DNA from 2 places in the Pseudoxanthomonas sp. PXM04 genome. Region 1 is predicted to be linked to the other one. Evidence: predicted binding sites of a transcription regulator. Region 1 holds the regulator's gene; the other holds the start of a gene.

Evidence for each region. Region 1 encodes FliA, which starts transcription of late flagellar genes. Its sites were predicted from a motif close to TAAAGTTTNNCNNNCNNNGGCCGATAA; they were not measured.
Region 2: a site for FliA is predicted at 9,707-9,733, ahead of IB228_RS03010 (GGDEF domain-containing protein). Genes of this name have one in related genera too.

What each region holds. Positions count from the first base shown of each region.
Region 1 covers NZ_JACVAG010000005.1:371,593-387,055, reverse strand. Annotated here, with positions in the region: gene flhF (flagellar biosynthesis protein FlhF) at 1-671, shown strand, start outside; partial or broken gene IB228_RS14600 (MinD/ParA family protein) at 727-1,539, shown strand; gene IB228_RS14595 (RNA polymerase sigma factor FliA) at 1,536-2,282, shown strand; gene cheY (chemotaxis response regulator CheY) at 2,655-3,035, shown strand; gene IB228_RS14585 (protein phosphatase CheZ) at 3,035-3,649, shown strand; gene IB228_RS14580 (chemotaxis protein CheA) at 3,688-5,532, shown strand; gene IB228_RS14575 (flagellar motor protein) at 5,886-6,626, shown strand; gene motD (flagellar motor protein MotD) at 6,639-7,607, shown strand; gene IB228_RS14565 (ParA family protein) at 7,607-8,389, shown strand; gene IB228_RS20085 (chemotaxis protein CheW) at 8,386-9,663, shown strand; gene IB228_RS14555 (STAS domain-containing protein) at 10,013-10,324, shown strand; gene IB228_RS14550 (response regulator) at 10,321-10,686, shown strand; gene IB228_RS14545 (chemotaxis protein CheA) at 10,745-12,718, shown strand; gene IB228_RS14540 (porin) at 12,811-14,034, shown strand; gene IB228_RS14535 (methyl-accepting chemotaxis protein) at 14,243-15,463, shown strand, end outside.
Region 2 covers NZ_JACVAG010000001.1:617,826-633,288, forward strand. Annotated here, with positions in the region: gene bamA (outer membrane protein assembly factor BamA) at 1-1,365, opposite strand, end outside; gene rseP (RIP metalloprotease RseP) at 1,473-2,834, opposite strand; gene dxr (1-deoxy-D-xylulose-5-phosphate reductoisomerase) at 2,865-4,058, opposite strand; gene IB228_RS02985 (phosphatidate cytidylyltransferase) at 4,060-4,917, opposite strand; gene uppS (polyprenyl diphosphate synthase) at 4,914-5,669, opposite strand; gene frr (ribosome recycling factor) at 5,678-6,235, opposite strand; gene IB228_RS03000 (cation diffusion facilitator family transporter) at 6,323-7,240, opposite strand; gene pyrH (UMP kinase) at 7,325-8,050, opposite strand; gene IB228_RS03010 (GGDEF domain-containing protein) at 8,161-9,651, opposite strand; gene tsf (translation elongation factor Ts) at 9,857-10,735, opposite strand; gene rpsB (30S ribosomal protein S2) at 10,868-11,671, opposite strand; gene map (type I methionyl aminopeptidase) at 11,991-12,785, shown strand; gene glnD ([protein-PII] uridylyltransferase) at 12,707-15,418, shown strand; gene dapD (2,3,4,5-tetrahydropyridine-2,6-dicarboxylate N-succinyltransferase) at 15,303-15,463, shown strand, end outside.

The sequences.
Region 1 (15,463 bases):
CGCGCCGGCTGCCGATCCTGCCGGTGGATCCGCTGGAACAGGGCGGCGTGATTGCCCTGGTCGGCCCGACCGGCGCCGGCAAGACCACCACCATCGCCAAGCTGGCCGCGGCCTATGCCGATCGCCACAACCCGCGCGACGTGGCCCTGGTCACCACCGATACCGTGCGCGTCGGCGGCCGCGAACAGTTGCACAGCTACGGCCGCCAGCTCGGCATCGCCGTGCACGAGGCCGACAGCGACGTACGCCTGGCCCAGACCCTGGAACGCCTGCGCGACTACAAGCTGGTGCTGATCGACACCGCCGGCATGGGCCAGCGCGATCGCAACCTGGTCGGCCAGCTCAACTGGCTGCGCGCCGCCGGGCAGGTGCATACCCTGCTGGTGCTGCCGGCCAATTCGCACTTCGGCGACCTGGACGAGGTGGTCCGCCGCTTCAGCGGCGCCCAGCCGCACGGCGTGGTGCTGACCAAGGTGGACGAGACCGGCCGGCTCGGCAGCGCGCTGTCGGTGATCGTCGATCACCAGTTGCCGATGGCCTGGATCACCGACGGACAGCGCGTGCCCGAAGACCTGCACCGCGCCAGCGCGCCCAACCTGGTGCTGCGCCTGGACCAGCTGCGCCGCGAAGCCGACGAACCCAGCCACGCGGAGGCCATCCATGTCGCATGAACACCTGCTGCAGACCAACCCGCGCAGCACGCCGCCGCTGACCGGCGCCTTCCATCCGGTCCGCGTGATCGCGGTGACCGGCGGCAAGGGCGGCGTGGGCAAGACCAACGTGTCGGTCAACCTGGCCGCCTCGCTGGCCGAGATGGGCAAGCGGACCCTGCTGATGGACGCCGACCTGGGCCTGGCCAACGTCGACGTGCTGCTGGGCCTGGCGCCGAAATACACATTGGCGGATCTGGTCGCCGAACGCTGCCAGTTGGAGGACGTGCTGCTGGAAGGACCGGACGGCCTGTTGATCGTGCCGGCCTCGTCGGGTTTCCGGCACATGGCCGAACTCTCGCCGGCCGAACACGTCGGCCTGGTCAACGTGTTCTCGGAACTGCAGCGCGCCCTGGACGTGATGGTGGTGGATACCGCCGCCGGCATCACCGACAGCGTACTGACCTTCTGCCAGGCCGCGCAGGACACGGTGGTGGTGGTGTGTGACGAGCCGGCCTCGATCACCGACGCCTATGCGCTGATCAAGGTGCTCTCGCGCGAGCGCGGCGTGGACCGCGTGCACGTCATCGCCAACATGGTCCGCGACCCCAACGAGGGCCGCAAGCTGTACGAGAAGCTGGCCCGCGTGTGCGAACGTTTCCTCGGCGACGTCGCCCTGCACTACCTGGGGGCGGTGCCGCAGGACGACTGGCTGCGCCGCGCAGTGCAGCGCCAGCAGGCGGTGGTGAAGGCGTATCCGGGCAGCCCGTCGGCGCGCGCCATCAACGAAATCGCCCGGGTCACCGCACGCTGGCAGCCGCCGTCCGGCGCCCGCGGCAATGTCGAGTTCTTCGTCGAACGCATGATCAACCGGAGCGTGCCAGCATGAACACCGGCGCCGCCCAATACCGTGCCGTCCAGAAAGCGGCGGCCACCGACTTCGTCACGGTGCACGCGGACCTGGTCCGCCGCATCGCCCATCACCTGGCCGCGCGCCTGCCCGCCAGCGTGGAGATCGACGATCTGATCCAGGCCGGCATGATTGGCCTGCTGGAAGCCTCGCGCAGCTACGACGCCGAACAGGGCGCCTCGTTCGAGACCTTCGCCTCGATCCGCATCCGCGGTTCGATGATCGACGAGATCCGCCGCGGCGACTGGGTGCCGCGCTCGGTGCACCGGCGGGCCCGCCAGGCCGCCGCCACCGTGCGCGAAATCGAACAGCGCACCGGCCGCGCCGCCATCGCCACCGAGGTCGCGTCGGCGATGGAGATGCCGCTGCCCGAATACCTGCGCCTGCTGGAGGACGCCGCCCGCGGCCAGGTGCTGAGCCTGGAATCGCACATCGAGGACCATGGCGAACCGCAGACCGTGGTCACCGGCGGCCCCAACCCGCAGCAACAACTCGAGCGCAGCGAGTTCCGCCAGTCGCTGATCAAGGCCATCGGCCAGCTCCCCGAGCGCGAACAGCTGGTCCTGTCCATGTACTACGAACAGGAACTCAACCTCAAGGAAATCGGCGCCGTCCTCGGCGTCAGCGAATCCCGCGTCTGCCAGATCCACGGCCAGGCCATGCTGCGCCTGCGTGGTCGGCTGAATGTGTTCGAGAGCGTGGATGCCGGGTTGGAGGATTGAGCGGGGATGTTTGAGCCGGGATTGGGGATTGGGGATTCGCAAGAGCCTTCGCTTTTGCCTCCCCCTTTGAAAAAGGGGGATTGAGGGGGATTTGCTTTGGGCGCCAACAGCAAGCGCTTCTCAACAGCCGAATGGCTGGTCAATCCCCCGTCGCCCGCTCCGCGGGCGCCCACCCCCTTTTTCGCTTTTAACAGCCGCCTGGCTGGTCAAGGGGGCTCTTTCAATCCCCAATCCCCAATCCCCAATCCCGACTCCCCAATCCCGGCCCCAGCCCAATCCCGGCCCAAAAGTTTCCCCGCCACCTGCCGATAAGGCTCTCGAGCCCCCTCTACCCTGCTGCACCCGGAGCCCTTCGTGACAGCCAACAAGAACATGCGGATCCTGATCGTGGACGACTTCTCGACGATGCGCCGCATCATCAAGAACCTCCTCAACGATCTGGGCTACACCAATACCGCCGAGGCCGACGACGGCTCCAGCGCGCTGACCGCGCTGGCCCAGGGCAGTTTCGACTTCGTGGTGACCGACTGGAACATGCCGGGCATGACCGGCATCGAACTGCTCAAGGCCATCCGCGCCGACGATCGCTTCAAGACCCTGCCGGTGCTGATGGTCACCGCCGAGGCCAAGCGCGAGCAGATCATCGAAGCCGCCCAGAACGGCGTGAACGGCTACATCATCAAGCCGTTCACCGCGCAGACCCTGGAAGAGAAACTCGGCAAGATTTTCGAGCGCCTCGGAGCCGCCGCCTGATGGCTGCGGTCATGGAAGCCGGTAGCGCCCGCGCCGCGCTGGTCGAGCGCCTGCAGCACGCGCTGGACGCGCTGGAACAGGGCGACGAGGCCGGCTGGCGGCGCGAGCTGGACACCATCGCCGCCTGGCGCACGCAGCCGATGATGCAGGGACTGGGCCGGCTGGCCCGCGAACTGGCGCAGACGCTGGGCGAGCTGCCGCCGACCCACGGTGCCGGCGATCTCGACGACGCCTGCGCGCGCCTGGATCACGTGGTCGCGATGACCGAACAGGCCAGCCACAAGACCCTGGATCTGGCCGAGCAGTGCCGCGGCCTGGCCGACCAGCTCAAGACGACCGCGCTCAGCGCCGAGCAGACCCAGCTGGTGGACCAGATCCGTTCCGGACTGTCGGAAATGGCGCTGGCGCAGAGCTACCAGGATCTCACCGGCCAGATCATCCGCCGCGTCGCCGGCATCGTCCGCCGCGTGCACGAGGGATTCGGCGAACTGGGCCTGCCGCCGCCGGAAAGGAAGAAGGACGACGGCCTGGCCGGTCCCGCGGTGGCGGGCCTGGACAAGGCGGCGTTCTCGCAGGACGACGCCGACGATCTGCTGTCGGGGCTCGGGCTCTAGCCGTCCGCCCACGCATCCCCGCCGATACCGAGCCAGCCATGTCCGCCGTCACGCCCGAAATCGCCGCCGACTTTCTCATCGAGGCCCAGGAAATCCTGGATCGCCTCGGCGAGCAGCTGGTGACGCTGGAACAGGATCCCGGCGACAGCGAACAGCTCAACGCCGTGTTCCGTGGTTTCCATACGCTCAAGGGCGGCGCCGGTTTCCTCGGCATCCAGGCGATGGTGAACCTGTGCCACGCCGCCGAGGAAGCGCTGGGCATGGTCCGCGCCGGCAAGGCGACCCTGGAAGCGGATCATTTCGACGCCGCCCAGCAGTCGCTGGACTGGCTGCAGCGCATGCTCGACGCGGTCGCCGCCGGCGAGGAGCCGCCGCATGCACCGGCCACGCTGATCGCCCAGTTCGACGTCGATGCCGCGCCCGCGCCGGTCCGCGCGCCGGTGGCCACGCCCGCCGCCGGCGGGAATGATCTGATCACCGACGACGAGTTCGAGGCCCTGCTCGATCAACTGCATGGCGGCGCCGCACCGCCTGCCACGGCCGTCGCGCCGGCGGGTGGGGATCTGATCAGCGAGGACGAATTCGAGGCCCTGCTGGATCAACTGCACGGCGGCGCCGTGCCCGGCGCCACGACCGCCCGCCCTGCGCCCGCCGCCGCGCCCCAGTCCGCACCAATACGCCCGCCCGCGCCCGCCCCGGCCTCACCGGCCCGTCCGGCGCGTGCCAGCGAGGCCGAGCAGACCATCCGGGTGGACACCAAGCGGCTGGACGCGATCGTCAATCTGGTCGGCGAACTGGTGCTGTCGCGCAATCGCCTGAAGACCCTGCGCGCACGCCTGCGCGACGAGGAACTGGATCGCGCGGTCAGCGGCCTGGACATCGCCACCGCGCGCTTGCAGAACGCGGTCATGCGCACCCGCATGCAGCCGGTGGGCAAGGTGTTCTCGCGCTTCCCCAAGGTCGCCCGCGACGTCGCCCGCTCGCTCAAGAAGGAAGTCGATCTGGAGCTGATCGGCGCCGATACCGAACTGGACCGCAACCTCGTCGAGGCCTTGTCCGATCCGCTCGTGCACCTGGTCCGCAACGCCATCGACCACGGCATCGAGCTGCCCGACCTGCGCGAGGCCACCGGCAAGCCGCGCAGCGGCCAGGTACGGCTGGCGGCGCAGCAGGAAGGCGACTACGTCACCATCGAGATCCGCGACGACGGCGCCGGCATCGATCCGGAACGGCTGCGCGACAAGGCGCTGGAAAAGGGCCTGATCGAACCGGAAGCCGCCGCCCGCCTGTCGCACGACGAATGCCTGCAGCTGATCTTCCTGCCGGGCTTCTCGACCAAGACCGAGATCACCGACATCTCCGGCCGCGGCGTCGGCATGGACGTGGTGCAGTCGCGCATCCGCGAACTCAGTGGACAGATCCAGATCCATTCGCAGCTCGGCCGTGGCAGCCGCTTCCTGATCCGGGTGCCGCTGACCCTGGCGATCCTGCCGACCCTGCTGGTGCAGGCCGGTGATCCGGTCTACGCGCTGCCGCTGGCGAGGGTGATGGAAGTGCTGCACGCGCCAGCCTCCAGCCTGCGCTGGTTCGACGGCCAGGCCGTGCTGGATCGGCAGTCCACCACCCTGCCGCTGGTGGATCTGCGGCGCTGGCTGGGCGTGGAGGCGGTCAAGGCGCCGCTGCTGACCATCGTGGTGCTGCAGATGGGCGACCAGCGCTTCGGCCTGGTCGTGGACCAGGTGCGCGGGCGCGAGGAAGTGGTGATCAAGCCGCTGCCGCGCGCGGTGCGCGGCCTGCGCGGCTATGCCGGCGCGACCCTGATCGGCGATGGCCGCATGGCGCTGATCCTGGACGTCGACGGCCTGCGCGAAGCGGCCGCGTGAATCCGCGCCACCCGCTCCCTTCCCCCGCTCGCGGGGGAAGGTGCCCGAAGGGCGGATGGGGGCAACACGCCCCCCGTAAAGCGGAACACGCTTCGCTGCTTTTTACACACACGAATGCCGCCCCGAAGGAACAGACCGGTCACGGACTCGCGGATTCGTTGCGATGGCAGGAGCTCGCGGCCGGAGGCCGCTCCTACCTGGTCCGGCATTGCGGCAAACCTGAAACAAACCGGTAGGAGGCCTCCGGCCGCGAGCCCTTCCGCCCTCAACCGAAAGCCGAACAGACCCCGCTAGCGCACCCGTCCCCAACCCGCCAACTCAAGTCCGGACCGCCAGCGCCGATACCACTGCATATGGACATCTTCAGCCTCATCGGTCTCATCCTCGCCCTGGTCGCCCTGGTCGGCGGCAGCATCCTCAAGGGTGCCGGCGTGTCGTCGCTGTGGTCCTCGGCGGCCTTCGTCATCGTCATCCTCGGCACCGTCGCGGCCATCCTGGTGCATACGCCGCCGGCGGTGTTCAAGCGCGCGGTGTCGATTGCGCGCTGGGTGATCCGCCCACCGGGCGCCGATCACGACGGGCTGGTCGCGCAGATCGTCGAGTGGAGCAACATCGCCCGCAAGCAGGGCCTGCTGGGGCTGGAGCCGCTGGTCAACGAACAGAGCGATCCGTTCCTGAAGAAGGGCCTGCAGATGCTGGTCGACGGGCTGGAACCGGAGGCCATCCGGCACATGCTGGAAATCGACCTCAACAGCCAGGAGCACCAGGATCTGGCCGCGGCCAAGGTGTTCGAAGCGATGGGCGTGTATGCACCGACGCTGGGCATCATCGGCGCCGTGTTCGGCCTGATCGCGGTGATGAAGAACCTGGCCGACCCGAGCAAGCTGGGCCACGGCATCGCCGCTGCGTTCACCGCCACCATCTACGGCATCGCCTCGGCCAACCTGTTCTTCCTGCCGGTCGCCAGCAAACTCAAGAGCGTGATCGGCGGACAGAGCCGCGAGCGCGAAATGATCATCGAAGGCCTGATCGCGATTGCCCAGGGCGAGAACCCGCGCAACATCGAATCCAAGCTGGCCGGCTTCCTGCACTGATCGGGCACCCGCATGGCACGCCGGAAATCCCACGAGGAACACGTCAACCACGAGGCCTGGGCCATTCCCTACGCCGATCTGATGACGTTGCTGCTGGCCTTCTTCGTGGTCATGTACGCCATCTCCACCCTCAACGAGGGCAAGTACCGGGTGATGGCCGACGCGCTCACCGCCGCGTTCGGCGGCGCGCCGCGCACGATCAATCCGGTCCAGGTCGGCAACCACCAACTGCAGGGCGCCGATTTCGATCGCCCCTCGCCGATCAAGTCCGGCGCCAAGCAGGGCCCCTCCGCCCCTTCGCCGGCACCCAACGTGACCCTGCTGGCGGCAATGGCCTCGCAGATGAACATGAGCGTGGACGCCAAGGGCATGCAGAACGCCCACCAGCAACTCGACGCCATCGCCGACAACATCGAGAAGGCGCTGGCGCCGCTGGTCGACCAGAAGCTGGTGGTGGTGCGCCGCGCCGAACTCTGGCTGGAAGTGCAGATCAACAGCGACATCCTGTTCGCCACCGGCTCGGCCGCCCTGGAACCGGCCGCGCAGAGCACCGTGTCCAGCCTGGCCGACGTGCTGGCCGGCGTGCCCAACGGCGTGCGCGTGGAAGGCTACACCGACGACCGTCCGATCCGGACCTACCAGTTCCCGTCCAACTGGGAACTGTCGGCGGCGCGCGCGGCCAGCGTGGTGCACCTGTTCGTGCGCGACGGCATTCCGCCGGAACGACTGGCGATGATCGGCTACGGCGAGTTCCGTCCGATCGGCGACAACGCCACCGTGGAAGGCCGCAACAGCAACCGCCGGGTATTGCTGGTGATCCTGGCCAGCGAGGGCGAACACGCACCGGGCGGATCGCTGCCGGCGATCGCCGCCGCACCCGCACTGCCGGCGATCGCGCCGGCCCAGGCCGAAACATTGACGCCCGCGACGGCCGCCGACGCCGACGCGATGGCGCCCACCCTTGAAGGAGGATCCAACTGATGCGCGTGTGGGCAATCGCCAACCAGAAGGGCGGCGTGGGCAAGACCACCACCACCCTGGCGCTGGGCCGTGGCCTGGCGATGCGCGGCCAGCGCGTCCTGCTGATGGATCTGGATCCGCACTCCTCGCTGACCCGCGCCTTCGGCCTGCCCGCCGAGCCGGCACCGGCCGGCGTGCTGGATCTGTTCGACCAGCCGGCCGCGGAGCTGGGCCCGCTGGTGCGCGAAACCGGCATCGACAATCTGTCCTTCGTCGCCGCGCAGACCGCGCTGGCCACGCTGGAACGCCGCAGCGCCACCCAGCCCGGACTGGGCATGGCGCTGGCCAACGCGCTGGCGCGCGGCGGCCAGGACTACGACTACGTGCTGTTCGACTGCCCGCCCACGCTCGGCCTGCTGATGGTCAACGCGCTGGCCGCCGCCGATCGCGTGATCATCCCGACCCAGACCGAACCGCTGGCGCTGCATGGCCTCAACGGCATGTGCCGGACCGTGGACATGATCGAACGCTCGCGCCGCCGCCCGCTGCCGGCCTCGGTCCTGCCCACCCTGCACGACAAGCGCACCCGCACCGGCAACGACACCCTGCGGCAGATGCAGGAGACCCATGGCGATCGCGTGTGGGACGACGCCATTCCCAACGACACCCGCATCTGCAGCGTCGATGAACTGGTCAGGCCGCTGTCGGCCGGCCAGTACCCGGGCCGCGGCCTGTCCGCGTACCGCCGCGCGCTCGAGTGGCTGCTGGGCTGCGATCGCGTGCAGATGGAGCAGGCCGCGTGAACGCGCAACCGGCGCTGGACGACTATCTGAGGGATCTGCTGGGCGGCGACGTCGCGTCCGCGATTGCCCCGGCCGTCGCCGCGCCGGCTCCGCCGCAGCCGTTCCTGGCGGTGGTGAATGCACCGGTGCCCGCGCAGGCGGACATCGCGTCGCCGGACATGCCTGCTGGCGTGCCCGCCGTGGTGGCGGAGCTTTCGACGGCCGGCGAGCCACACGATGACGCCGGGGCCTTCGATCCGACGCACGAGGAAGTCCTGGAACGCCTGCTGGCGACCACCCGCGGCATCGCCGTGGCCGACGATCCCGACGCCATCCTCGCCCTCCAGCAGGTCGAAGCCGCGCCGGCGATGATTGCACCGGCGACTGCCACCGAGCGCGCGCCCATGACCGTCGAAACCGTGGCTGTCGAAACCGTGCCTGTCGAGACCGCGGCCATCGAACCTGTCTCCATCGAATCCGAACCGCTCGAAATCCCGTCCGTGGACAGCACACCGGCGGCAGCACCACCCGCGATGGCGCCGATGGCCACGGCGGACCTGATCACCGACGACGAATTCGAGGCGCTGCTGGACCAGTTGCACGGCGGCGCGGCGCCCGGCGCACAGGCACCCACCGTTGCCGCGACGGCGCAGGCCGAGCCGACTCCGCCCGCGCCAATGTCCGTCGCCGCGGCACCCGCGCCGGCCACGGTTCCATCCCGACCGGCGCCACCGCCTCCCGCGCGTCCCGCATCTTCGTCGCCCACCATCCCCGCCTACGCCAAGCCGGTGTTCGACATGCTGCAGAGACAACGCGACGACGAGGACAACGCCCCGGCCAGTTCGCCGCACGGCGAGCGCCGGCGCGCCAGCGACCGCACCACCCGCTGGCTGCGGATGCGCTGCGACGACCAGCACTACGCACTGGAACTGCTGAAGGTGCAGGAAGTCGTCCTGCCGGCCACCCTGCTGCCACTGCGCGGCGCGGCCGCGCACATGCTGGGCGTGATGAACCTGCGCGGCCAGGTCGTGCCGGTGATCGACCTGGGCCTGTACCTGGGACGCGCCGAAATCGTCCCCGACAGCCAGGTACGCATCGTGGTGCTGGAGGAAAACGGCGAAATCCTCGGCCTGCGCGTCTCGGCGGTGGAGGACGTCACCCGCCTCACCGAGCAGCAGATCGAACCGCCGGACAACACCCGCATGTGCCGCATCACCCATCCGTTGTTTCGCGGCGTCGCCCGGCTCTCCGGGCGTACGGTGATTTTGCTGGATGCTTCGGAGTTGTTGGGCTGAGGGGCCGGGATTCGGGATGACCGGCCATGCGGCCGTTGAAAGCCGGGATTCGGGATTCGGGATTCGGGATTCGGGATTCGGGATTGGGGATTGGGGATTGGGGATTGGGAAAGCCAAGCTTTTCCTCCCCCTTTGAAAAAGGGGGACCGAGGGGGATTTGCTCTTGGCGCCAAGCAAATCCCACTTCGACCGCTACGCGCTCGCCCGCCCCCTTTTCCAAAGGGGGCCATCCATGTTCGTTCCCACGGCACATCCCAAGTCGCGACGCACTTCCCACTTTTCCACGCGCCGGCTCAAGACCTGCCCGGTCCGGCCGATATCACGCAGGAACCGACCCATCGGAGCGATGATGAGCGCAGTACCCCTGGGCGCGGACCTCGGCATCGAGGCCGCCAGCGATCTGAAGCAGCAACTGGTGCCGCACCTGGCCCAGCCGCAGCCCTTGCTGCTGGATGCCGGGACCGTGCAACGCGTGCACACCGCCAGCCTGCAGGTGCTGTGCACCTTCTTCCGCGAACGCGAACAGGCCGGCCGCGCCACCGCCTTCGCCGGCAGCAGTCCCGCCTTCCGCGACGCCGCCCGCCTGCTGGGCCTGGCCGATCGGCTGGGTCTTTCCCCTTCCGACAACAACGATTCGAAAACTGTGGAGAACGCCGCATGAGCGCACGTATTTTGGTGGTGGACGATTCGGCCTCGATGCGCCAGATGGTCGCCTTCGCCCTGACTTCCGCCGGATACGCCGTGGACGAGGCCGAGGACGGCCAGGTCGCCCTGGGCCGCGCGCAGGGACAGCGTTTCAATGCGGTGGTCACCGACGTCAACATGCCGAACATGGATGGCATCGCGCTGATCCGCGCCCTGCGCGGGCTGCCCGACTACAAGTTCACCCCGCTGTTGATGCTCACCACCGAATCGGCCGCCGACAAGAAGGCCGAGGGCAAGGCCGCCGGAGCGACCGGCTGGCTGGTCAAGCCGTTCAATCCGGAACAACTGGTCGCCACCATCCAGAAAGTCCTGGGCTGATCCGCGCCCGCTTCCGACGACTTCCGCCCTTTCCTGACGCCGCCCGGGTTCCGCACCGATGAACATGGACATGCAACGCTTCCACGCCACCTTCTTCGAGGAAAGCCGCGAAGGGCTGGAAGCGATGGAAGCGGGCCTGCTGCAACTGGAACAGGGCAACCGCGACGGCGAGCTGATCAACTCGATCTTCCGCGCCGCGCATTCCATCAAGGGCGGCGCGGCCACCTTCGGCTTCGACGCGGTCGCCGGCCTGACCCACGTGCTGGAAACGCTGCTGGACGAACTGCGCGCCGGCAAGCGCGACGTCGCCACCCCGGCGATCGACGCGATGCTGGCGTCGGTGGACGTGCTGCGCAGCCTGCTGGCCGAAGCCGAGCACGGCCATCCCGCGGATCCGGCGGGGGTCAAGGACGTGCACGCGCGCCTGACCGCGGTGCTGTCCGGCGACGCCGCGCCCGCCGCCAGCGCCGCGCCGGCGGCGAAGGACGCCGCGCCGGAAGGCTGGCGCATCGGTTTCACCCCGGCGCCCTCGCTGTTCATGACCGGCAACGATCCGCTGCGGATCTTGCGCGAACTGGAGCATCTGGCGCCGCTGGAAGTCGCGTGCCGGATCGATCGCCTGCCCGGCTTCGAGCAGATGGATCCGCTGGAAGCCTATCTGGCCTGGGATCTCGGCCTGCTCGGGCCGGTGCCGCGCACCGCCGTCGAGGAAGCCTTCGCCTGGGTCGTCGATGACTGCGAACTGGATATCCAGCCGATCCCGGCCGCGATCGCCGCGCCGTCCGCTCCGGTCGAGGCCATCACCCTCGCCGCTGCCGGCAACGCCGGCGCGGGTGCGCCCGCGCCGGCGGGCAACGACACCGCCGAAAGTTCAATCCGCGTCAGCGTCGACAAGATCGACGGCCTGATCAACCTGGTCGGCGAACTGGTGATCACCCAGGCGATGCTCAAGCAGGTGTCCGGCCTGCTGGATCCCGGCCAGTGCGAACGCCTGTTCGCCGGCCTGGACCTGCTGGAACGCAACACCCGCGATCTGCAGGAAGCGGTGATCGGCGTGCGCATGCTGCCGGTGGACGCGGTGTTCCGCCGCTTCCCGCGGCTGGTCCGCGACCTGTCCTCGCGCCTGGGCAAGCAGGTCCGCCTGCGCACGATTGGCGAGGGCACCGAACTGGACAAGGGCCTGATCGAACGCATCGCCGATCCGCTGGTGCACCTGGTGCGCAACGCGATCGATCACGGCCTGGAAATGCCCGACACCCGCCGCGACGCGGGCAAGGACGAAACCGGCACCATCACCCTGGCCGCTTCGCACCAGGGCGGCCACATCGTCATCGAGGTCAGCGACGATGGCCGCGGCCTCAACCGCGAGCGGATCCTGGCCAAGGCCGCCGAGCGTGGCCTGCACGTGCCGGAGAATCCTTCCGACGCGCAGGTCTGGGATCTGATCTTCCAACCCGGCTTCTCCACCGCCGACGCGGTCACCGATCTGTCCGGCCGCGGCGTCGGCATGGACGTGGTGCGCCGGAACATCCAGGCGTTGGGCGGCGAAGTGCAGCTGGAAAGCAGCGCCGGCCACGGCACCCGCGTGGTGATCCGGCTGCCGCTGACCCTCGCCATCCTCGACGGCATGACCGTCGCGGTGGGCGAGGAAACCCTGATCCTGCCGCTGGGCTACGTGCTGGAAGCGCTGCAACCGCAGGCCGAGGACGTGCGCACGCTGGCCGGCGAAGGCCGCGTGCTGCGCGTGCGCGGCGAATACCTGCCACTGTTGTCGCTCAACGAGTTCTACCGCTACGGCCATGCGCGCGTCGCCCAGCCGTTGGTGGTGGTGGTCGAGGGCGACGGCCAGAAGCTGGCACTGGAAGTGGACGAGCTGCTCGGCCAGCAACAGGTCGTGGTCAAGAACCTGGAAAACAATTACCGGCGCGTGGACGGGATTTCCGGCGCCACCATCCTGGGCGACGGCCGCGTCGCCCTCATCGTCGACGTGGGTGGACTGGTGCGCTCGCTGCGCATGCCGCAAGCCGCCTGATCGCCCCGCCACCTCTCCTCTTCACCGCCGCCTGCACGCGTGGCCGCCTCCGGGTGACCGCGCAGGGCGTGCGCTTGCCAGATCCTTCCATCATGAAATCCGCTGTCGTTTCCCGCCATTCCCTCGCCCTGATTCCGCTGCTGGCCCTCTCCGCCCCGCACGCCTCCGCCGCCGAAGGCGACGCCACCGGTACGCAGCTCAAGCCGTGGCCGCCGCGCATCGTGTTCGCCAACGGCACCGAGCTGGCCGCCACCGGCAACTACCCCTACGATCTGGTCCGCTTCGACGGCGAGGGTTACGGCACCGCCGCCACCGCGCTGGAGGACGACGAGGACTTCCGCCGCAAGGAATTCGGCTTCACCCTCAAGCGCAAGGGCGTCTACGACGTCACCGCCAGCTACGACTTCCATGCCGACACCTGGATGGACGTGGCGTTGCGGGTGGAAACCAGGGCGCTGTTCGGCCACGACGCCGGCAAGCTGCGCATCGGCCAGTTCAAGTTGCCGGTGGGTTTCGAGGGCTATACCTCCACCCGCGCCGGCAGCTTCCTGGAGAACTCGCTGCCGACCCAGGCGTTCTACGAAAGCCGGCGTGTCGGCGTGGAATGGGCATTCGAGCGCCCCACCCATCTGTGGAACCTGGGCTACTTCTTCGGCAACGATCTGCAGGGCAACAACCGCGGCACGACCCTCGCCGCGCGCGCCGCGTGGACCCCGCGCAAGCAGGCCGGGCACGTACTGCACCTGGGGCTGTCGGCGTCCGAGGAACATCCGCACAGCGAAGTGAATGGACGCGGCCAGACCGTGCTGCCCGGCGTGCGCTGGCGTGCGCGCCCGGAAACCGCGCTCACCGACACGCGGCTGGTCGATTCCGGCACCCTGACCCGGGTCGACCGCATCCGCCGCGAAGGCGTGGAAGCGCTGTGGATCGAAGGGCCATGGTCGCTGCAGGGCGAATACCTGCGCCAGCAGACCACCCGCGACGCCGGCCTGCGCGGTTACTCGGCCGACGGCTGGTATGTCGCCGGCAGCTGGCTGCTCACCGGCGAATCGCGCGTCTACAACGCCGGCAACGTCGCCAACCCGGTGCCCGCGCATGCCTACGGCGCGTGGGAACTGCTGCTGCGCCACAGCCGCATCGACCTGGACAACGACGGCATCCGTGGTGGCCGCGAGAACAACTGGACGCTGGGCGTGAACGCCTATCTCAACCGCTACTTCCGCCTGCAGGCCAACCTGACCCGGGTGGATGCCCAGCGGGCGGGACGGCGGGCGGATCCACGCATCCTGCAACTGCGCGCGCAGTTCTATTTCTGATTCAACCTGCCCGGCCAAGCCCCGCGTCCGCGCCACGCATGGACGCGGCGCCGGATTACGTTTCGACGTCGGGCGCGCCCTTACGACCAACGCACCGTCAAGTTCCAGGCGGTGCCGCCGCTAGTAGCGGCATGACATTCCGTCACCGACGCACGCGGCCACACGGGGAGGCTCCGCGCGCCGTTCCTCCTGGAGAGAGAAGCAAGCAATGAACTGGTTCCGCAACCTGCCGATCGCCCGCAAGCTGGCGGTAGCCTTCACCGTCACCGTCATCCTCACCGTCCTGCTGGGCGCCCTGTCGCTGTGGCGGCTGTCTGTGGCCAATGCGCAGATGCTCGCTGTCAACGAGAACTGGATGCCCGCTGTCCAGCACCTGGGCGAAATGCGCGCCCAGCTCGGCGAGTACCGCACCTACGAGCAGTCGCAGCTGACCAAGCAGGGCCAGCCGGAGGAAATCGCCGACTACGAGAAGAAGCTGGTCGATACCCGCAAGCTGATTGACGCCGAGGAAGCGGCGTACAACGCCATCCCCATCGAATCAAGCGCGAAGGAAAAGGCGATTTACGAAAAGGTGAAGAAGGCGCGCGCCGCCTACTTCGAGGCGCACGACCGCATCTCGGCGGCGGTGGCGGCCGATGATTTCGAGGCCGCGAAAGCCATCTCCACCAACGAATCGCGCTTCCTGCGCCGCGAACTGTTCAACCAGCTCAAGGCACTGTCGCAGTACAACGTGGACAATCTGGCGGCGGAGGTCGCCGCTTCCGAGCGCGCCTACTCGCGCACCGTGCTGGCGATGTGCGTCGGCCTGGGCGTGGCGGTGCTGCTGGCGGTGTTCCTGGCCATCGCCATCACGCGCTCGATCACCGGCCCGCTGGCCCAGGTCGTGCGCGCGGTGAACGCGGTGTCGCGTGGCGATCTGTCGATCAAGGTCGAACGCGGCCACCGCGACGAGTTGGGCCAGATGCTCGCCTCCACCGACGAGATGATGAAGATGCTGCGCCGGTTTTCCGACGAGACCCAGCACATGGTCCACATGCACGCCGGCGAGAACATCTCCCAGCGCGTGTCGGAGGATTTCCCCGGCGTGTACGGCGACCTGGCGCGCGGCATCAACACGATGATGTTCGAACATCTGGACGCCATCGTCGACGCCATCTCCATCCTCAACCGCTACGCGATGGGCGATCTCTCGCAGGACGCGCGCCGCCTGCCCGGCCAGCGGGCGATGCTGCACGAGTCGATGGATCGCGCCAAGGCCAGCCTGGCGGCCATCAATGGCGAGATCAAGCGTCTGGCGGCCGCCGCGTCCGTGGGCGATTTCAGCCAGCGCGGCGACGCGCAGCGCTTCGAACATGATTTCCGGGTGATGATCGACGGCCTGAACGCGATGATGGCGGTCAGCGACACCAACCTGGGCCAGTTGTCGCAA
Region 2 (15,463 bases), on a different contig from region 1:
GCCGGACAACTGCGAGTAGCCCAGGCCGAACACGAAGCTGCCCGAGGTGGTTTCCTTGACCGTATAGACGACGTCGACCTGGTCGTTGGTGCCGGGAACCGCGGGCGTCTCGACGTCGACGGTCTCGAAGTAGCCCAGGCGCTGCAGGCGGATCTTCGAACGGTCGATCGCAGCCTGCGAATACCAGGAGCCTTCGAACTGGCGCATCTCGCGGCGCATGACCTCGTCGGAGGTGCGCGCGTTGCCCTTGAAGACGATGCGGCGGACGTTGACGCGCGGGCCGGGCACGACCTGGAAGTTCAGGGCGACGGTGCGCTTCTCGCGGTCCACCGACGGAATCGGGTTGACCTGGGCAAATGCGTAGCCGATGTTGCTGAGGGTGGCGGTGATGCCGTCGGAAGTGATTTCCAGCAGCCGGCGCGAGAAAATCTGGCCCGGCTTGACGATCACCATGCGCTCGACGTTCTCCTGCGGCAGCACGGTATCGCCGGTGACCTTGACCTCGGAGACCTTGTACTGCTCGCCCTCGGTGATGCCCGCGGTGAGGAACATGTCGCGCTTGTCGGGGCTGATCGACACCTGGGTGGAATCGATGCTGAAGTCGACGTAGCCACGGTCCAGGTACCAGGAATTCAGCTTCTCCATGTCGCCGGAGAGCTTTTCCTTGGAGTACTGATCGTCGCGGCGGTACCAGGACAGCCAGTTGTGCTCCTTGGATTCCCAGGTCTTGAGGATGTCCTCGTTCTGGAACTTCTCGGTGCCGACCAGGTTGACGTGGCGGATCTTGGCGGCCTTGCCTTCCTTGATGGCGATGGTGATGTCGACGCGGTTGCGGTCCAGCGGGCTGACCGTCGGGGTGATTTCGACGTTGTACTTGCCGCGGTTGTTGTACTGCTTGATCAGCTCCTGGGTGACGCGGTCCAGGCTGAGGCGATCGAAGGTGTCGCCCTCGGACAGGCCGATGTCCTTCAGGCCGGTCATCAGCTGTTCGGTCTTGATGTCCTTGTTGCCGGTCACGGTCAGCTTGTTGATGGCGGGTCGTTCGACCACGGTGACCACCAGGATGTTGTCCTGGCGGTCCAGGCGCACATCCTGGAAGAAGCCGGTCTTGTACAGCGCACGGATGGCGTCGCCCACGCGCGAGGAGGTGACGGTATCGCCACGTTCGATCGGCAGGTAGGTCAGCACGGTACCGGCGGAGATGCGCTGCAGGCCATCGATGCGGATGTCGCTGGCGGTGAAGCTGCCGGCCTCCGCTTCGGCGGGGGCGACGATGGGGGGCAGGGCCGTCTGCGCCCAGGCGGGGGCGGTAAGGGCCGAGGCCAGGGCCAGGGCGAGCAGGCGGCGGGTGGGCTGTCGCGTCATCATCACATCCGGTAGGTGGCGGGCCTGCAGGGCAGGCGTTTGCCGGGAAAAGTCATGCTGGGGGCTGGCGGGCTTTGAGCAGACCGGCACAAAAAAGTTCAAAAGCATCAAGTCACCAGACGGAGGATGTCGTTGTAGAACGCCAGACCCATCAGGCCCGCCAGCAGGGCCAGGCCGATGTACTGCCCGGTCACCATGCTGCGTTCGCTCAACGGACTGCCCTTGACCAACTCAATAAGGTAATACAGCAGGTGTCCGCCGTCCAAGACGGGGATGGGCAGCAGGTTAAGGATGGCCAGGCTCAGCGACACCAGCGCCAGGAAATAGAGAAACCAGGCCACGCCCCGCTTGGCGGTGTTGTTGGCGACCCGGGCGATGGTGATGGGGCCGGACACGTTCTTGACCGAGGCGTGCCCGGTCAGCATGCGCCGGATCATCCCCAGCGAATCGGCGGTCATCTTGCCGGTCTCGCGCAGGGCCGCCGGGACGGCGGCGAGGGGGCCGAACTGCTGGAGGGAGTCGTACTCGGCCGGTGGCAGCGACTTGGGGGGCTCCAGGCCCAGCGCCCAGGTCACCTTGCCGGTTTCCGGATCCCGGATTTGCCGGGGTTGCAGTTCGAAGGCATGCCGCGCACCCTCGCGGTCGACTTCGATCATGGCCGCGCCGCCGCGCTGGCCCAACTGGTCGACCAGCGGATAAAGGTCGCCAAACTGGTGCACGGGTTGACCATCCACCGCGGTGATGGTGTCGCCAGGCTTGAGCACGCCGTCCGCGGCGCTGCCGGGCTTGATCGCGGTGACGGTCGCCGGCAGCAGCAGGTGGCGCCAGGAGAGTCCGGCGGCGCCTCCCACGTTTTCCTGATTGAAGCCGACCGGCAGTCTGGACAGTGCCAGGGTCCGGTCCTGCTCATTGCCATCGGCGTCGATGACCCGCAACCGCGCATCGCGGCCGTCCATCGCCGCCATGGTCAGGGTCTGCAGCGCTTCCATCCACGTGTTGATGGTCCGGTCGTCGACCGCCTCGATACGGTCGCCGCCGTGCAGGCCGGCTTCGGCGGCAATACCGGTGGTCGGTCCCAGGGTGGCGGAATAGTCCGGACGGCCGATGACGAACATCGCCCAGAGCAGGGCCACGCACAGCACCAGGTTGGCGATCGGACCGGCCGCGACGATGGCGATCCGTTGCAGGACCGGCTTGCGGTTGAAGGCCTGGGGCTGTTCGGCGATGGAGACGTCGCCTTCAGCCTCGTCCAGCATCTTCACGTAACCGCCCAGCGGGATGGCGGCGATCGCGAACTCGGTGCCGTGGCGGTTCCGGCGCGACCATAGCGGGCGGCCGAAACCGACCGAAAAGCGCAGTACCTTGACCCCACAACGACGGGCCACCCAGTAGTGGCCGAACTCATGGAACGTGACCAGCACGCCGATGGCGACGATCATCCACAGCAGGGAACCCAGCACCTCGCTCATCGGAACCGCTCACGGGTTGTGAAAGGGCACTCAAGCACGGGCGGCACGACCTGCGATGGTGGTTTCGGTGATGCGTCGGGCCCGTGCATCGGCTTCCAGCAGCGCCTCCAGTGAATCCGCGGGCGCGGCAGGCAGCGCGGCGAGGGCTTCCTCGACCAGCGCGGGAATGGATAGGAAACGGATTTTGCCCTGAAGAAAGGCTGAAACGGCCACTTCGTTGGCCGCGTTCAGGACCGCGGGTGCGGTGCCGCCGGCATCCAGCGCTTCGCAGGCCAGCCGCAGGCAAGGGAAGGCGTCGGTATCAGGGGCCTCGAAGTCCAGCCGTCCGTGGGCCAGCAAATCCAGGCCGGCGACGCCCGAGTCGATCCGATCCGGCCAGCCCAGGCCCACCGCCAGCGCGGTCCGCATGTCCGGCAGGCCCAGTTGCGCGAGGGTGGAGCCATCCACGAATTCCACCAGCGAGTGCACCAGGCTCTGCGGATGGACCAGCACGCCCAGCCGGCCCCCGGACAGGCCGAACAGGTGATGCGCCTCGATCAGTTCCAGGCCCTTGTTCATCAGGGTCGCCGAGTCGACCGAGATTTTCGGTCCCATCGACCACTTCGGGTGCGCGACCGCCTGCGCCGGCGTGACCCCGGCCAGCTCGGCACGGCCACGGCCGCGGAACGGCCCGCCGGAAGCGGTCAGCACGATGCGGCGAACGTCGTCCTTAGCCTGGCGTGAACGCAGGCACTGGAAGATGGCGTTGTGCTCGCTGTCGATGGGAATGATTTCGGCGCCGGCGGCGTCGCAGGCGCGGGTCATCAGTTCGCCGGCCAGGACCAGCGACTCCTTGTTCGCCAGCAGCAGGCGCTTGCCCGCGCGCGCGGCGGCCAGGGTCGAGGAAAGGCCGGCCGCGCCGACGATGGCGGCCACCACGGTGTCGCATTCCCCGTCGGCAGCCAGGCGATCCAGCGCGGCCATGCCGGCGTGGGCCTCGGTGGCCAGCCCGTGTTCGCGCAGGCCGTCGCGCAGGGCGGGATAAAGATCATCGCGGGCGATGACCGCATGGCGCGGCTGGTGGCGCTGGCACAGTTCGAGCAGCGCTTCCACCTGGCTGCCGGCGGCCAGCACCGTCGCCTGCAGGCGCTGCGGGTGGCGCGCGATCACGTCCAGCGCCGAGGCGCCGATGGAACCGGTGGCGCCCAACACCGCCACCCGCTGGAGCGTGCTGCCGGTTGCCATGTCAGAACCCGAACAGTTCCTTGCCCAGCGCGAAAATCGGCAGCGCGGCCAGCACGCCGTCGACACGGTCGAGCACGCCGCCGTGACCCGGGATGACGTCGCCGGAGTCCTTGGCGCCGACGTGGCGCTTGAGCAGGCTTTCGAACAGGTCGCCCACCACCGAGAACAGCACGGTCGCCACCGAGACGATCAGCACGTAGGGCAGCTCGACCAAGCCGGCACCGGCAAAGAACGTGCCGGCCGCGGCGACCAGCAGGCCGGCCACGATGCCGCCGAACACGCCCTCGATGGTCTTGTTGGGACTGATGCGGGGCGCCAGCTTGCGGCTGAACAGGCGGCCGCCGAAATGGCGGCCGGCGAAGTAGGCGCCGCTGTCGGCGGCCCAGACGATCGCCAGGGCCACGAACAGCCAGCGATGGCCGTAGGGCTGGCCGGCATGGATCAGGCAGAGCGCGCACCAGGCCGGCACGATCGCCAGGGTTCCGGCGGCCAGCTTGAAACCGCGGGCCCAGGTCTCGTGATCCGAGGCGAAATCGAAGAAGCGCAACCACAGCAGCGCCAGCACCCACCAGAACACGCCCAGCAGGGAGACCAGCCGCAACGGGACCAGGTCCGGCGAGCCGGCCGAAGCCCAGACCAGCAGCACCATCAGCAGCACGTTGGCGAGCAGCAGCAGCGTGCGCGGCAGGGTGTCGTCGATTTCCGCCAGCTTGAACCATTCCCACAGGCCGACCAGGAACACCAGCGCGGCCAGCGCCGACAGCCAGGGCGTGGACAGCAGTAGGATGGCCGCGATGGCGATCGGCGCCATCGTCAATGCCGCGATCACGCGGACCTTGGTGCCGCCGGGATTGCTCATGCGGAAGTGTTCTCCGTCGCGCTCTGCGCGATCTGGGCGCTGGTCAAGCCGAAGCGGCGCTCGCGGCCGGCATAGTCGTCCAGCGCGCGTTGCAGGGTCGCCGCGTCCATGTCCGGCCACAGCTGTTCGGTGAACCAGAGTTCGGTATAGGCCAGTTGCCACAGCAGGAAGTTGCTGACCCGATGGTCGCCGCCGGTGCGGATGAACAGATCCGGCGGCGGCAGATCGGCCAGCGCGACGCAGCGGCCCATCGCCGCCTCGTCGATGTCCTCGGGCCGCAGCCGGCCGGCCGCGACCTCGGTGGCCAGCGCGCGTGCGGCCTGGGCGATGTCCTGGCGGCCGCCGTAGCTGGCGGCGATGACCAGGGTCAGCCGGGCATTGGCGCCGGTTTGCGCCTCGGCGGCTTCCATGCGTTGCCGGATCGCCGGCGGGAAGCGTCCGCGCTCGCCGATGAAACGCACCCGCACGCCGCGCCGGTCGAGTTCGTCGACTTCGCGGTCCAGCGCGTTGAGGAACAGCTTCATCAGCGCGCCGACCTCTTCCTCCGGCCGGCCCCAGTTCTCGCTGGAGAAGGCGAACAGGGTCAGCGCCTCGATCCCGCGCTCCAGGCAGAAGTCGATGCACACGTTCACCGCGCGGGCGCCGGCGCGATGGCCGATCACGCGCGGACGCCGGCGGCGTTCCGCCCAGCGTCCGTTGCCGTCCATGATGACGGCCAGATGACGTGGAATACCGGGTCTGGCGGTGGACATGGCAGTCCTCAGACCGCCATCAATTCCTGTTCCTTGGCCTTGACCACGTCGTCCACGTCCTTGATCGACTTGTCGGTCAGCTTCTGGATCTCTTCTTCCGCGCGACGCTCCTCGTCCTCGGTGATCTGCTTGTCCTTCAGCAGATCCTTGACCTGCTGGTTGGCGTCACGGCGGATGTTGCGGATCGCGACCTTGGTGTCCTCGCCTTCGCCATGCACGACCTTGGACAGTTCGCGGCGGCGCTCCTCGGTGAGCGCGGGCAGGTTGAGGCGGATGGTGGTGCCGGCGGTGTTCGGGGTCAGGCCCAGGTCGGAGGCCAGGATGGCCTTCTCGACCGCGCCGACGATCTGCTTTTCCCACGGGGTGATGGTCAGCGAGCGCGCGTCGGAGACGGCGACGGTGGCGACCTGGCTCAGCGGCACATCGGAACCGTAGTAGTTGACCTTCAGGTGTTCGACCAGGGCGGTGGAGGCGCGGCCGGTACGCACCTTGACCAGGGTGTGACGCAAGGCGTCGATGCTCTTGGTCATGCGCGCCTGCGCGTCTTTCTTGATGTCGTTGAGCATCAGCGGTTCCGTGGCAATTCTTAAACGCCCGATTATAGGCGTTCCTGGCACCTTTGCGGACGTTCCGGCCCCGGGGCCGGGCTGGGCTCAATGCGAATGGTGCGGCGCGGCATCGTGCAGGTCGTGCCCGCACTGGCTGCCGCGCTCGATCTGCAGGGTCGCGTGGTTGATGCCGAACCGGTGGTCCAGCGCGTGCAGGGTGGCATCGATGAAAGCGTCGTGATCCTCGCCCTCCGGCCGCACCAGGTGCGCGGTGAGGGCGATTTCGCCGGCACCCAGCGGCCAGATGTGCAGGTGATGGACCGCCTGCACGCCGGGCTGGCCGGCCAGGAAGGCCTGGACCTGGGCCTGGTCGATGCTGGGCGGGACCGCGTCCATGGCCGCATTGAAGCTGTCGCGCAGCAGGCCGAAGGTGCCGATTGCGATGACCACGCCGATCAGCAGGGCGGTCAGCGGGTCGAGCCAGGCCCAGCCGAACGCCAGCATGCCCAGGCCGGCGACCACCGCCGCGAGCGAGACCGCCGCGTCCGCCATCAGGTGCAGGAAGGCGCCACGCTTGTTCAGGTCATGCGCGTGGCCATCCCGGACCAGCCAGGCGGCGCCCAAATTGATGGCGATGCCGATGGCGGCGACCACGATCACCGGGGTGGCGGGAATCGCCGGAGGCGCGCTGAAGCGGCGGATCGCCTCCCAGCCCAGCGCGCCGGAGAACACCATCAGCAGGACCGAGTTGGCGAGCGGGGAAAGCAGGGTGGCGCGGCGCCATCCGTAGGTGTGGCTGCTGGTCGGGGGACGGCGCGCCAGCGCCGCCGCCGCCCAGGCCAGGCCGAGTCCGAGGACGTCGCCCAGGTTGTGCAGGGCGTCGGACAGGAGCGCCAGCGAATTGGTGTAGAAGCCGTAGCCCGCCTCCAGAGCGGTGTAGGCCAGGTTGATCAGGGTGACCAGCGCGAAGGTGCGGGTGGCCGAACCGTGCGAGTGGCCGTGCGAGCCGTGTGAATGTCCCATGCCGCATAGGGTGCCGCGTGGATGCCGCGGACACTATTACAGCAAGGGGATTCGGGATTCGGGATTCGGGATGGGACGAGCAGCTCAGCCCCGGCCCTTCACCAGGGTGCCGATGTTTTCGCCGCGCAGGATGCGCATCAGGTTGCCGGGGACCGACAGGTCGTAGATGCGCAGCGGCACATCGCTGTCGCGGCAGAGCGCGAACGCGGCGGTATCCATCACCTGCAGATCGCGGGCGATGACCTCGTCGTAGGTCAGCTGTTCGTAGCGCTGGGCGTCGGTGTGCTTGCTCGGATCCTTGTCGTAGACGCCATCGACCTTGGTGGCCTTCAGCAGCAGATCCGCGCCGATCTCGATCGCGCGCAGCGCGGCGCCGGAATCGGTGGTGAAGAACGGATTGCCGGTGCCGGCGGCGAAGATCGCGATGCGGCCCTTTTCCAGGTGGCGGACGGCGCGGCGGCGGATGTAGTCCTCGCACACGTCGTTGATCTTGATCGCGCTCATCACCCGGACCTTGGCGCCCAGTTTTTCCAGGGCATCCTGCATCGCCAGCGCGTTGATCACGGTGGCCAGCATGCCCATCTGGTCGCCGGTCACCCGATCCATGCCGCCGGCGGCCAGGCCGGCGCCGCGGAAGATGTTGCCGCCGCCGATGACCAGGCCGATTTCGGCGCCCGCGTCGCGGGCCTCGATGATTTCACGTGCGATCCGCCCGATCACGACCGGGTCGATGCCGTAGTCCTCGGACCCCATCAGCGCCTCGCCGGAAAGTTTGAGCAGGATGCGGCGATAGGCGAGGGGTGCGGTCATGGGGGCTCTCGGCGAAGGGGCAAACGCCGCAATTCTAGCCGAGCCGAGCGGGGCCGTCAGGCGCAATCGCGCGATCGCGCCTGACGGGAGCCGGCACGGTCGCGCGCGGTTCAGTCCTCGACGAGCCCGGCCACGACCCGGTTGCGCCCCTCGCGCTTGGCGCCATACAGGGCCTCGTCGGCGGCCTGCAGCAGCTGATCGACGTGGGCGAACTGTTCCAGCGCGCCATGCGTGGCCAGTCCGGCGGAGAAGGTCACGTGCAGGGGACGTCCATCCACCCGAGTCATCGGCGCCTGCCCGACCTTGGCCAGGATCCGGCGCATCACGCCCAGCGCCGCGCGCTCGTCGGTGCCGGGCAGGACAATCAGGAATTCCTCGCCGCCATAGCGGGCGACGATGTCGCTGCCGCGCAGATGCTGCTGCAGGGTGGAGGCGAAGCTGCGCAGCACCTGGTCGCCGACCAGGTGGCCCCAACCGTCGTTGATCTTCTTGAAATCGTCCAGGTCGACGAAGGCGATGGACAGGGGCCAGCCGTGCCGCGAGGAGGTTTCGAATTCCTTCTCCAGCACGCTTTCCAACTGGGCGCGGTTGTAGACGCCGGTAAGCGGATCCCGCCGCGCCTCCTCGGCCAGGCGCCGGGCACGATGTTCGAATTCGTCCGCGTCCTTGCGCGCGCGCGCGGCGTCCTGGATCTCGCGCAGGTTCCGCAGCACCAGCAGTTCGCGCGCCTCCTGCAGGAGCGCGGCGATGCGGCGTGGCTGGGTGATGCGCACTTCGAACATGGTGGCGATTTCGGGCAGCATCTTGCCAATCTGCTCGATGACGCCATCCACGGCGACCACGTCCAGCGACAGGTGGCTGTGCGCGGCATCGATGGCGCGCAGGCGAGCGGCGTCGGCGTCCTCCTCGATCCACAGATCCGCGAGGAAGCCGGAAACGGCCACGCAGGCGTCGAAAGGCGTGGGGACGCGTTTCGACTCGCTGGATCCGATGGCGTCCTGCAGCAGCGGGGGCAGGTTCCAGTGGCGCGCCATCCAGTGCCCGACTTCGGCGTGATCGCAGCCGAACTGTTCGCGCTCGCGTTCCAGCAGGCTGGCGTTGTCCGGGCTGGCCGCCAGCAGCGGCGCATAGGTTTTGCGATCCAGTTGCAGCAGGCCGAGGATGCCGATGTCCTGCAGCAACCCCGCGAGCATCAGCTCTTCGAGCCGGCGCTGGCCGGTCCGTTCGCCCAGCAGGCGGCTGGCGAGCGCGGCGATCACGCTGCGCCGCCAGACCTTCTCTTCGCATTGCGCGTCGGCATGGTGACGCGAGCGCATTCCCGAAGCGAGCGAGAAACCGAGCGCGAGGGTCAGGGTGGCATTCAGACCCAGCAGGGTGAGTGCCTGGCTCAGGTTCTCCACCCGCCGGCGGCTGGCGTAGAGCGGCGAGTTGGCGATGCGCAGCATGCGGGCTGTCAGCGCCGCGTCCAGGCCGATGGTGTCGGCCGCGGTGGCCATCACGACATCGGGATCCCGCGCAAGCGCGAGGATCCGCAGTGCCACCCCCGGCGGAGAGGGCAGATCGCGGCAGCAAGATAGCTTGGCTTCGAATTCGGCTCGCATCGCGCGCGGCTGGACCTTGTCGTATGGCGGCGGCGTTCCTGCCACCCTCGCCTCGCTATCGGCCGGTACGCGCGGAAGTTTAGCGGTCCGCGGAATCCCGCCGACGAACGGCGAAAGCGCGGCTGGAAGCGGTCTCGAACGTAATCCGGAAAAACGAAAAAGCCGCGGTTTCCCGCGGCTTTTCCGATTCCTTCCGAGAAGGAAATCAGGCCAGGCCGGCCTGCTTCATCACTTCGGCGGCGTAGTCTTCGACCACCTTCTCGATGCCTTCGCCCACGGCCAGGCGCTGGCTGCTGACGACTTCGGCGCCGGCGGCCTTCAGCACCGCCTCGACGGTCTGGTTGGTGTCCAGCACGTACGGCTGGCCGTACAGGGTGACCTCGTTGACGATCTTGGCGATCTTGCCGCTGATGATCTTCTCCAGGATCTCGGCCGGCTTGGCCTTGTCCTTGTCGGACATCTTGGCCAGCTCGATTTCCTTTTCCTTGGCGACGAAGTCGGCCGGCACGTCGGACGCCTTGATGTACGGCGGGTTCATCGCCGCCACGTGCATCGCCAGGCCGCGGGCCAGTTCGGCGTCGCCGCCCTTGACCTCGATCAGCACGCCGATGCGGCCGCCGTGCACGTAGGCCGCGACGTTGTTGCTGCTGTCGGCGCGGACCAGGCGACGGACCTGCACGTTCTCGCCGACCTTGGAGATGACGGCGGCGCGGGCTTCCTCGACGGTTTCACCGGACGGGAACTTGGCGGTCTTCAGGGCTTCGACATCGGCGGCGCCGGAGGCCAGGGCGACCTGGGCGACAGTGTCGGTGAAGCCGACGAAGTTACCGTCCTTGGCGACGAAGTCGGTTTCGGAGTTGATTTCCACCAGCACGGCCTTGCCGCCGTCCTGGGCGACCGCGATGCGGCCTTCGGCGGCCACGCGGCCGGCCTTCTTGTCGGCCTTGGCCAGGCCGGACTTGCGCAGCCATTCGGCGGCCACGTCGATGTCGCCGTTGTTCTCGGTGAGCGCCTTCTTGCACTCCATCATGCCGGCGCCGGTGCGCTCGCGCAGTTCCTTGACCAGGGAAGCGGTGATTTCCACGGGATTACCTCAGATTTCGGATTTCGTTGGGCGGGCAGGGAGCCCGCCGACGGATTGAACAAGGCGGGCCATGGCCCGCCTGCAGGCATCGGATGCCGCCGCGCACTGTGGCGCGGCGGCATTGCAGCGCGATTACTCGGCAGCGGCGGCTTCGTCGGCCTTCTTGCCAGCCTTCTTGGCCGGGGCGCGGCGGCCCTTGCCTTCCTCGTCCGATTCCACGAACTCTTCCTCGCGGACGGTCGCGGCGTTCGGCGAAGCGGCCTTGCCTTCCAGCACGGCGTCGGCGGCGGCGCGGGCGTACAGCTGCACGGCGCGGATGGCGTCGTCGTTGCCGGGGATGGCGTAGTCGACCAGGGCCGGGTCGTAGTTCGAGTCGACCACCGCGATCACCGGGATGCCGAGCTTCTTGGCTTCCTTGATGGCGATGTCTTCATGGCCGATGTCGATGACGAACAGGGCGTCCGGCAGGCGGTTCATGTCCTTGATGCCGCCCAGCGAGGCTTCCAGCTTGTCGCGCTCGCGGCGCAGGCCCAGCACTTCGTGCTTGACCAGCTTCTCGAAGGTGCCATCGGTTTCGGCGGCTTCCAGTTCCTTCAGGCGGGCGACCGACTTCTTCACGGTGGCGAAGTTGGTCAGGGTGCCGCCCAGCCAGCGCTGGGTCATGTACGGCATGCCGCAACGCTCGGCTTCTTCCTTGATGGCTTCGCGCGCGCTGCGCTTGGTGCCGACGAACAGCACGGTGCCGCGCTTCTGGGCCACGCCCGAGAGGAAGTTCATCGCGTCGTTGAACAGCGGAACGGTCTTCTCGAGGTTGATGATGTGGATCTTGCCGCGGGCACCGAAGATGTACGGCGCCATCTTGGGATTCCAGTAGCGGGTCTGGTGGCCGAAATGGACGCCGGCTTCCAGCATCTGGCGCATGGTGACTTGGGGCATTGCTTGAACTCCATGAACGTGGAACCGGCCGCCGGGAATGGGATGGCGGTTGCCCGCGAGGGCAGGGTTCCGGGGTTGGGCCTCCCTGCGGCTTCCGTGTCCGAACCTTCGACCCTAAGGGAATGATCCCAAAGGAGTTTTCAGGCACCCCGGCACGGAGGTTGGCAGCAGGTGTGGATTCGCCGGTGACGCCCGGCGTGGGCAGCCTGGACGGACGGGTCCGGCCAAGCCGCGGAAGTATAGCGGGAACAATGAGTTGCCGGCAACAAACACCCTGCCGGGCGCTCAAAGGGGGGCGAAATCGGCGATAATCCCGGCCATGGCCATCACCCTCAAGACCCCCGAAGAACTCGAGCAGATGCGCGTCGCCGGCCGGCTGGCCGCCGAGGTCCTGCAAATCGTCGCGCCGCATGTGAAGCCGGGCGTGACCACCGCCGAACTGGACCGCATCTGCCACGATCATATCGTCAACGTGCAGAAAGCCATCCCGGCCAACATCGGCTACGGCGGCGGCCACGGGCGGATTCCGTTCCCGTCCACGGTGTGCACCTCGGTCAACAACGTCATCTGCCACGGCATGCCCAGCGAGGGCAAGGTGCTGAAGGACGGCGACATCCTGAACATCGACGTGACCGTCATCAAGGACGGCTGGCACGGCGACACCAGCCGCATGTACTTCGTCGGCACTCCTTCGGTGATGGCGAAGCGGCTGGTGGACACCACCCGCGAGGCGATGTTTCGCGGCATCAGGGCGGTCCGTCCGGGCGCGACCCTGGGCGACATCGGCCACGCCATCCAGCAGTTCGCCGAGGCCGAGCGCTTCAGCGTGGTGCGCGAGTACTGCGGCCACGGCATCGGCAAGGTCTACCACGACGAGCCGCAGGTGCTGCATTACGGCCGCCCGGGCGACGGCGTGGTGCTGAAGCCGGGCATGACCTTCACCATCGAGCCGATGATCAACGAGGGCACCCGCTTCTCCAAGGTGCTGCCCGATGGCTGGACCGTGGTCACCAAGGACCGCAAGCTCTCGGCGCAATGGGAGCACACCGTGGCGGTGACCGAGGACGGCGTCGAGATCCTGACCCGCCTGCCGGGCGACGACAACGACCTGTGAGCAGTCCCCAGGCCGCGACTGATTCATTGCCGCGGCTGACCGGGATCGGCCCGGGTATCGCGGACGACGCGGCCTGGTCGGCTGCCGCCCGCGCCGCGCTCGGCCACAACGACGCGCGGCTGGGCAAGCGCTTCGACCACGGCGACGGCATGGACCGGATCCTCGCGCTGCGCGCGCGCGGCGTGGATCACCTGCTGCGGGACGCCTGGCAGCGCTGCGTCCCCGCCGACAGCCTGATGGCGTTGTTCGCGGTAGGCGGCTACGGCCGTGGTGAACTGTTCCCGCAGTCGGACGTGGACCTGCTGGTGCTGGCCGAAGCGCCGGCGCAGGCGCGATACCACGAGGCGCTGGCGCGTTTCTTCGCGCTGCTGTGGGATGCCGGCCTGCCGATCAGCCATGCGGTGCGTTCGGCCGTCGAGTGCACCGAGGCCGCCGCCGACCAGACCGTGCTGACCGCGCTCATCGAGGCGCGGCCGGTGGTGGCCGAACCGGTCGACGAGGCGCGCCTGATCGATGCGGTGTCGGCGGCAAGGGTCTGGCCCGCGCGCGATTTCTTCCTCGCCAAGCGTGAGGAAATGAGTGCCCGCCATGCGCGTTTCGGCGACACCTCCGAAAACCTGGAACCGAACATCAAGGATGGCCCGGGTGGTCTGCGCGATCTGCACACGCTGGGCTGGATGGCGCTGCGTACCTTCGGCGTGCGGGATCTGGAACCGCTGGTCGGCATGGGCCAACTGGGACCCGACGAGGCGGCCGCGCTGGCACGCGAGCGCCGCGCGCTGGGCCGCCTGCGCTACGGCCTGCACCTGATCGCCGGTCGTCCCGAGGAACGCCTGCGCTTCGATTTCCAGAAAGCGCTCGCGCAGCGCCTGGGCTTCGTCGACGACGCCGAGAACCTGGGCGTCGAGAAGATGATGCAGGGCTTCTACCGCAGCGCCGCGATTGTCCGTCGCATCAGCGATCGGCTGCTGCAGCGGTTCGAGGAACAGTTCGACGGCGAGGCGTTGCCGGAGCCGCTGGACGACGCGTTCGCGCTGCGCCGTGGCTACCTGGCCGCGCGGGATCCGGCCTGGCCACAGGATGACGTGTCGCAGGTATTTGCCCTGTTCGCGATGTGGGCCGCGCAGCCGCAGGTGCGCGGACTGCATTCGCTCACCGCGCGCGCGCTGGCCGAGTCATTGCCGAAACTGACCGCGTATCCGGCTGCGACGGGCACCCAGCGCGATGCCTTCATGGGCCTGCTGCGCGGGCCGCGCGTGGTGGAAACGTTGACCCGGATGGCGCGGCTGGGCGTGCTGGGCCAGTGGCTACCCGCGTTCGCCCGGGTGTCCGGGCGCATGCAGTTCGATCTGTTCCATGTCTACACCGTGGACCAGCACACCCTGATGGTGTTGAAGAACCTGGCCACGTTCTCTTCCGGCCGCGCGGACGAACGCTTCTCCATCGCCCACGAGGTCTGGCCGCGCCTGCGCAAGCCGGAACTGCTGCTGCTGGGCGGCCTGTTCCACGACATCGCCAAGGGCCGCGGCGGCGATCATTCCGAACTCGGGGCGGTCGATGCGCGGGAGTTCTGCGCCGCGCATGGCCTGAGCGCCTCCGACACCGATCTGGTGGCCTGGCTGGTGGAACAGCACCTGCGCATGTCGGTGACCGCGCAGAAGCAGGACATTTCCGATCCGGACGTCATCCACGCGTTCGCCCGCCTGATTGGCGATCGCGAGCGGCTCGATTACCTGTACCTGCTGACCTGCGCCGACATCGCCGGCACCAGTCCCAAGCTGTGGAATGCCTGGAAGGATCGGTTGCTGGCGGATCTCTACTTCGCCACCCGCCGGGTGCTGCGCGAGGGCCTGGAACATCCGGTCGACGTCGACGCGCGGCTGGCCGAGGCGCGCGAATCGGTGCGGGTGCTGCTGCGCCTGCACGCCATCGGGGACGTGGACGCCGACGCGCTGTTCGCGGCGATGCCGGAGGAGAGCTTCCTGCGTTTCCGGCCGGAGCAACTGGCCTGGCAGGCCGAGGCGTTGCGAGGCGTGGGGCCGGGCGAGACGCGCGTGCGTGCGCGGCTGATCGCCGAGGATGCCAACGCGATGGAAGTATTCGTGCATTCGCCCGATCGCGATGGCCTGTTCGCCGCGATCCTGTCCACCCTCGATCGCATGGGCTACGCCATCCACCAGGCGCGGGTGCTGGTGGGGCCGCAGGGCACGGTGTTCGATACCTTCGAGGTGCTGCCCGCCGACAGCTACGCCACCCGCGATCCGGCCGACGTCGAGCATGGCCTGAGCGTCGCCTTGGCCGGCGCGCTGGACAAGGTGCGCACCTCGCGGCGCGCATTGCCGCGCCAACTCCGCCATTTCCGCTTCGCGCCGCGCATCGAGTTCGGGCGCACGCCGGATGGCCGACGCACCGTGCTCAGCCTGATCGCGCCGGATCGCCCGGGCCTGCTGTCGGACGTGGCCCAGGTGCTGCGCGCGCAACGCCTGCGGGTGCATGACGCCCGCATCGCGACCTTCGGTGAACGCGCCGAAGACATCTTCCAGATCACCGACGAAGGCGACATGCCGCTGGCGTCGGAAGAACAGCAACAGGCCCTGCGCGACGCATTGCGCGTGGGGCTCGAAACCCATTGACGAACACTCCCCCAAGGAACCCGGATTGATGAGCCCGAAGAAAGC